Regions from separate parts of the Paenibacillus sp. FSL L8-0470 genome, predicted to be linked through region 2. Evidence: predicted binding sites of a transcription regulator. Region 2 holds the regulator's gene; the other holds the start of a gene.

Region 1 (3,417 bases), 6.5 Mb from region 2:
TTCTTCCAGCTGTATGAATACACTGCGTATGCTGCCGGATTCCCTGAGTTTACTTTCACGTTCAAGGAGCTGCTCCCCAGCGGAAGCAGTCCATTTGCCGCATTGAAGTAAATACAGTGACCTGACTGCGAATCCGCCAATGCCGGATACGGACATTTCTCCGTTACCGGATCACCTAACCGTTCATAAGCTAAAGGAGAAACCAGCTTAGGAGCGGGGAGGGAAAGTAACGATGAGTATTCAGTATACGGCGATTGGCGATTCGTTAACGACAGGATTTGGAGCTCTGCCGGGCAATGGGTTTGTTCCGGTCTACCGCCGGATGGCCGAGGCGCGGCTGCGGGTACCGATCGAATTATCCAATTTGGGAGTCAATGGTTTGACCACAGATGGATTGGAGCAAAGGCTGAAGGCGGATTACAACTATCGGCTTGCCATCAGCGAGGCCGAATTGATTACGATGTCCATTGGCGGCAACGATTTGATCAAGTCGGCCAAAGCGGCGGCCGGCCGGCCGGGCGATCTGGCTCCGGTACTGCAAAAAGCGCTACGGGAATGCAAGCGTAATTTGAATGACATTATGGGCACGCTTTCGCAGTTGAAGGCGGGCATGCGGAGACCCTATATTATCAGAATAGTAGGACTGTATAACCCCTATCCCCAGTTGACGGAAGCGACGGATTGGGTGCGGCAGTTTAACCGCTATGCTGCGGGATATAGCAGCCCGGTATGCCGGTTCGCCTCTATATATAATGAATTTGCCGGCAACGAGCGCGGGCTGCTGTCAATAGATCATTTGCATCCTAACGGAAGAGGTTACCGTGTTATCGCCGGGAAGCTGGATGCGTTGGGGTATGGGCGTCTGGGTTAATTCTTCATCAATAGAATAATGCACCTGGACTATAAAACAGCAAAAGAGGCTGGCGGGGATCACTTAGTGGTCCCAACCAGCCTCTTTGTTGTTGCATGTATTAAACGCCGGCAGGCAGCGTTTTCTCGATAACTTTATCGACAATACCATATTCAGCTGCTTCAGCTGCAGTCATGAAATAGTCGCGGTCGGTATCCTTTTCGATCCGTTCCAGCGGCTGTCCTGTGCGCTCGGACAGAATGCGGTTCAGCTTGTCGCGCAGCTTGAGGATGCGGCGGGCGCGGATTTCGATGTCCGTAGCCTGACCTTGAGCACCGCCCAGAGGCTGGTGAATCATAATTTCACTGTTAGGGAGTGCAAAACGTTTGCCTTTGGCACCGGCGTTCAGCAGGAAAGCTCCCATCGAAGCGGCCATACCTACGCAAATCGTCGATACATCCGGTTTGATGTACTGCATTGTATCAAATATAGCCATACCCGCTGTAATGGAGCCACCAGGGCTGTTTACATACAGGTGAATATCCTTCTCCGGATCCTCGGCAGCCAGAAACAGCATTTGCGCGATGATGGAATTGGCTACCACGTCATTAACCTCCGTTCCAAGGAAAATGATGCGGTCCTTCAGCAGGCGGGAATAGATGTCATAAGCGCGCTCACCGCGGTTGCTCTGTTCTACTACCATAGGAATATAACTCACGTGGAAAACCTCCTTGAATTGGTTCTTCGAATGTGTTCATTTTTACTGTTACCGTATTAACCACATGATAAACAAATTCAAACAAAAAGTCAAAGAAAGTCAAACTTAGTTGCAAAAAAAGAGCCATCACCTGGCTCTTTGGTTAATTATTAGTATAGGTGTTGCTAAATTATAGACAAATAAGAAAAAAATGGCGCGCCCGCCAAGAATCGAACTTGGATCTCAGGCTTCGGAGGCCTACGTCATATCCATTGGACCACGGGCGCAACAGAAATTATTATAATACACTTATTATTCAAATGCAATGGGTTCATCCTGTTGTTTAGAAAATATCTTTCCCCGGATCTCTGTGATGATGTATAAGATGAAAAGAGGTTGAGAATTATACTCTCGGGAGACTTGCACTCCGCGTAATATTTGGGTAGAATATGGGTGGGACTTAAAAAGTTAACCCGGGACATTTTGAGACCACGAACAAGGGAATAGAGAAAGACGAAGTTGCAGGAGTGAAAGTATGCGTAATTTATTAGAAATCCAAAAGCAGCTTCTGCCTGATCTCATGGAAACCCTTAAGAGACGGTACACGATTCTACATCAGATCATGCTGTCCGATATTATCGGACGCAGGACGCTCGCCGCTTCGCTTGATATGACTGAGCGGGTACTGCGCGCCGAGACGGATCTTCTGAAATCGCAAGGGCTCATTGAGATCGAGAGTGTCGGCATGCGCATCAGCGATGCCGGGCGCAGACTGCTTGACCTGCTGGAGCCGATCGCCAAGAGCTTGTTCGGCCTGGATGATCTGGAAGAGAAGATTCGCTCAACGTACGGTCTTAGTAAAGTCATAGTAGTGCCTGGCGATTGTGAGACATCGTTGTTTACCAAACGTGAGCTGGGCCGGGCAGGCGCCAAAGCGTTGCTGGGTGTGCTCTGTGCAGGCGATACGATTGCTGTCACCGGCGGTTCGACACTGGCCGAAATGGCCGATCAGCTGACACCGCCGTTATCCCATTCCTATAAGAACGCCTGGATTGTTCCGGCGCGCGGAGGACTTGGGGAAAGTATGGAGATTCAAGCTAATACCATTGCTTCGACGATGGCCAAACGGCTTGGAGCCAATTATCGGCTGCTGCATGTACCCGATCTGCTCAGCGGAGATGCTTATCAATCGCTGGCGCAGGACTCCAATATTGGAGAAATCGTGCAAATCATCCGTAGATCGCGTATTATTGTTCATGGAATTGGCGATGCCATTGAAATGACCCACCGCCGTAAGCTTGATGAGACTACGGTCTCGGAAATACAGGAAGAAGGCGCGGTTGCCGAATCGTTCGGCTACTATTTCAATGAAGACGGCCAGGTTGTCCATACCATGCTGACGATGGGACTGCGACTGGAGGATATTATCCGGACGGAAGTTGTCATCGGAATCGCCGGAGGCAAACGCAAGGCGAAGGCCATTCATGCGATGCTGCGGTTTGGGCAAGAGGATATACTCGTCATAGACGAGGCAGCGGCTGTCGAAATCGGCAAAGAAATTGACGCACAAATACAGCAGGTCCTATAGCATCCAGTTTCTGGAGAGCATTCGCAGTTATTTTGCATTATACTTAACATTGTTGTCTTGACAAGCTTAACGGCCTGTCTTGAATAAATAAAACGAAATCTAGGAGGAACTATTCAATGAGTGTAAAAGTTGGTATTAACGGTTTTGGACGTATTGGACGCCTTGCATTCCGCCGTATTCAAAATGTAGAAGGTATCGAAGTGGTAGCAATCAATGACTTGACTGATGCTAAGATGCTTGCTCATTTGCTTAAATATGATACAACTCAAGGTAAATTCCAGG
Region 2 (3,417 bases):
GTGCAGAAAACTTACACACATGTGGATACAATATTAGAAAGGCAACTACCTCTGAAAGATGTGGATGAAAGACATATTCTCGGAGATTCGTCAAGAGAAAATCCAAGTAATACACGGGTTTTGTGGATAATATGTGGAATTTGTGGATAGAGACTGTGGAATCGTGGATAACTATTTTTTGCCGGAAAGATATTCTTTCCGGTTCTTTGTGCTGCTGTGTATAAGTTGTGGATAACCATTGGATTCTTTATAATCTTTCTTGGCGGATTCGCGTACCGTTTCTGGGCTTGATATACTCTTAATAAGCACTATTCTATTTGATAATGAGGTGAAGGTATTGGAGATCAGGCAATTGCAGCTGGAGGATTTTGAGGCAAGCCTTGGCTTGTCCGAGTACGCTTTTCAATTCAAACTTAACGGTGACGACAGAGTGAAATCCAAACAAAAGTTCAAGCCGGAAGGAGTCTGGGGCATTTTTGAGGAAGGGGAGCTAAGTGCGAAGCTGACACTGCTGCCTTTTCAGGTGTATGTGCAAGGCAAAGCGGTCTCCATGGGTGGGATTGCCGGAGTGGCGACATGGCCGGAGAACCGCAGACAGGGACTTGTGGCCAAGCTTTTGTCCCACACGCTGCAAACAATGAACGAGTCAGGTCATACATTATCCTTCCTGCATCCCTTCTTGATTCCTTTTTACCGCAGGTTTGGGTGGGAGATCTACTGTGAATATAAGAAGTACACGATACCGGTGGGCAAGTTTCCGCGGAAGGCCGAAATGGAGGGGCATGTAGAGCGCGATAAAGCGAACATTGAAGTATTGGAACAGTTATACGGGCGCTTTGCTTCCGGGTATAACGGTGCGCTGCTTCGTGATCGTGAATGGTGGGAGAACAGCGTAGTGGATGAGGATACACATCATTGTGTGTTTTATTCTGCAGCGGGTGAACCGGGAGGTTATGTGCTTTATAAAATAGAGAACAAAGAACTGGTTATTGATGAATTCATTTTTATGGACGAAGAAGCCCGCCGGGGATTGTGGACTTTTCTCGCTAACCATGATTCGATGGTCACCGCTGCGAAATTAAAGCTGGTGCCAGCCGATGATATGCTGCCGTTTTTGCTTCCGGATCCCCGTATTCCGCAGGAGAATTATCCTTATTTTATGGCGCGTATTGTTAATGCCAAAGCCTTTGTGGAAGGACTCACCTTTAAGGAACAGAGTGAGCTGCAAAAGCGCACGTTGTATATTGAGGATGAGCATGCCCCTTGGAACGAAGGGCTGTGGGAGTGGAAGGTCGATCAGCAAGGCGAGGCATCTTTAATACAAGTAGAGGGTAACGGAGAGCAGGCAGATTTGCGCTGCGGTATTGGAACATTGACGGTGCTGCTGCTTGGATACAAACGTCCGGGAGAATTGCACCGCTGTGGGCAGTTAACCGGCAGTCTAGAAGCGGTGGAGTGGCTGAAAGGGATTATGCCGCAGGCACGGACCGCATTGTTTGATTTCTTTTGATCGTAAGCAGCTCTTCCGCGCTGAATGAAGCAGGGAGAGCTTTTTATTTTTCATATTAAAAAATGCATGTTGATCTAAGGGTTATTCCGAATACAATGGCGGCAATAAGTAAAAAATAAGACTAACCACTTGGAATTCAGTGAGAATATGTTATAATATGAAAAAAGTCAAAGAAAGTCAAAGTCAACGCATCCCAAAAGCAGTCTCTCCTAAGTTGTAAAGCCTGAAAGGCAGGACATTGTGTCCGATTCGCCATCAGGTGCTTCGGTTAAGTTCTTAAGAGATCACCGACGGACGGATGTACAGCAAGAATTACCCTAACGCTTTGAACACTGGAGGATGAGTGATGCGTAATATCTCCGATATTATCGAACAATATCTGAAGAATATTTTGCATGAAAGTCCCGAAGGTACGGTGGAAATTCAGCGTAATGATCTGGCGGACCAGTTTTCCTGTGTACCGTCGCAGATCAATTATGTCATCAGTACGCGCTTTACTTTGGAGAAGGGCTATGTGGTCGAGAGCAAACGTGGAGGCGGAGGTTACATCCGGATTCAGCGCTTTGAGCTTCCTCAGAATGTGGCGCTTTACGCACATCTCAAATCCACGATAGGCAATGATATTGACCAGAATTCCGCCGAAGGGCTGATCTACCAGCTTGAGGAGGCCCTGTTCTTAACCAAGCGTGAAGCGTGTCTCATGCGCGCCGCTGTTTCCCGGGATTGTCTGACGATTAATCTGCCCTACCGGGATGAGATTCGTGCCAAGATTATGAAAGCCATGCTGATTTCTTTGCTTGGTAAATAATACGAATGGTAAGGGGGACACCGCTTATGCTTTGCCAGGAATGCGGCGTCAAACCGGCTACCCTTCATTTCACCAAAATTGTGAGTGGAGAGAAGACGGAATTTCATATTTGTGAAAGCTGTGCGCGGGAGAAGGGGGAGTTAATTCCCGGAACCGCGGGCGGGTTCTCCATTCACAGCCTGCTCTCCGGTTTACTGGATCTGGAAGGTTCCGGCAAGGAGAAATCCGCGGCAACCAAAAATGCACAGGGACTGAAATGCGAGAATTGCGGCATGACGTATTCCCAGTTCAGCAAACTTGGACGGTTCGGCTGCAGCTCCTGCTATAAATATTTTGACAGCACGCTGGATCCGCTGTTCCGAAGAGTGCATGGCAGTACCGCTCATGTAGGCAAGCTGCCAAAACGTGCGGGGGCACAAATTATGTGCAAACGGCAAATTGATGAACTGAAGTTGGAATTGCAGCAAAGCATTATGCAAGAGGAGTTCGAAACTGCAGCCGAGCTGCGGGATCAGATCCGCCGACTTGAAAAAGAAATGGCACAAGAGTAAAGTCTTTCATATATAGGGGGGATGCGGCATGTCAAGTCTCCGGTTTACCGAACAAGCGCTTAGTGACTGGATGCGCTGCGGTGGCAGCCATTCTGAGATTGTAATCAGCAGCCGTATGCGTATCGCCCGCAATCTGGAGCACCTGCCTTTTCCTTTGCTGGCATCTGCCGAGCAGGCGGAAGAGGCGCTGGAGCAGCTGGCACCCGTGTTTCAGGGAGAAGCTGCAGCGGACTTTGGTACCTTTCAACTGCTGAAGCTGGATGAGCTGGATGAGCTGGATAAAAAAGTGCTGGTGGAGAAACATCTGATCAGTCCAAATCTAGCCAATGATTCACGGGGTGGAGCGGTCATTCTGAACGAGGATGAGTCGGTCAGCATCATGATCAATGAGGAAGACCACCTCCGGATTCAATGTCTGTTTCCCGGCCTGCAGGTTAAAGAGGCTTGGGTAAGGGCTACGGCCATCGACGATATTTTTGAGGCTTCTGTCAATTATGCCTTTGATGATAGAAGAGGGTACTTAACGAGTTGTCCCACCAATGTAGGAA

Evidence for each region. Region 2 encodes CtsR, which represses protease genes until heat stress. Its sites were predicted from a motif close to ATGGTCAATAAAGGTCAAACA; they were not measured.
Region 1: clpP (ATP-dependent Clp endopeptidase proteolytic subunit ClpP) is a predicted target of CtsR. The motif match lies at 1,654-1,674, and genes of this name have one in related genera.

What each region holds. Positions count from the first base shown of each region.
Region 1 covers NZ_JBBOZM010000001.1:156,459-159,875, forward strand. The annotation lists gene NST99_RS00815 (PdaC/SigV domain-containing protein) at 1-111, shown strand, start outside; gene NST99_RS00820 (GDSL-type esterase/lipase family protein) at 233-871, shown strand; gene clpP (ATP-dependent Clp endopeptidase proteolytic subunit ClpP) at 972-1,568, opposite strand; tRNA gene NST99_RS00830 (tRNA-Arg) at 1,760-1,834, opposite strand; gene NST99_RS00835 (sugar-binding transcriptional regulator) at 2,083-3,135, shown strand; gene gap (type I glyceraldehyde-3-phosphate dehydrogenase) at 3,252-3,417, shown strand, end outside.
Region 2 covers NZ_JBBOZM010000001.1:6,662,832-6,666,248, reverse strand. The annotation lists gene NST99_RS30495 (GNAT family N-acetyltransferase) at 338-1,510, shown strand; gene NST99_RS30490 (CtsR family transcriptional regulator) at 1,857-2,318, shown strand; gene NST99_RS30485 (UvrB/UvrC motif-containing protein) at 2,345-2,869, shown strand; gene NST99_RS30480 (protein arginine kinase) at 2,898-3,417, shown strand, end outside.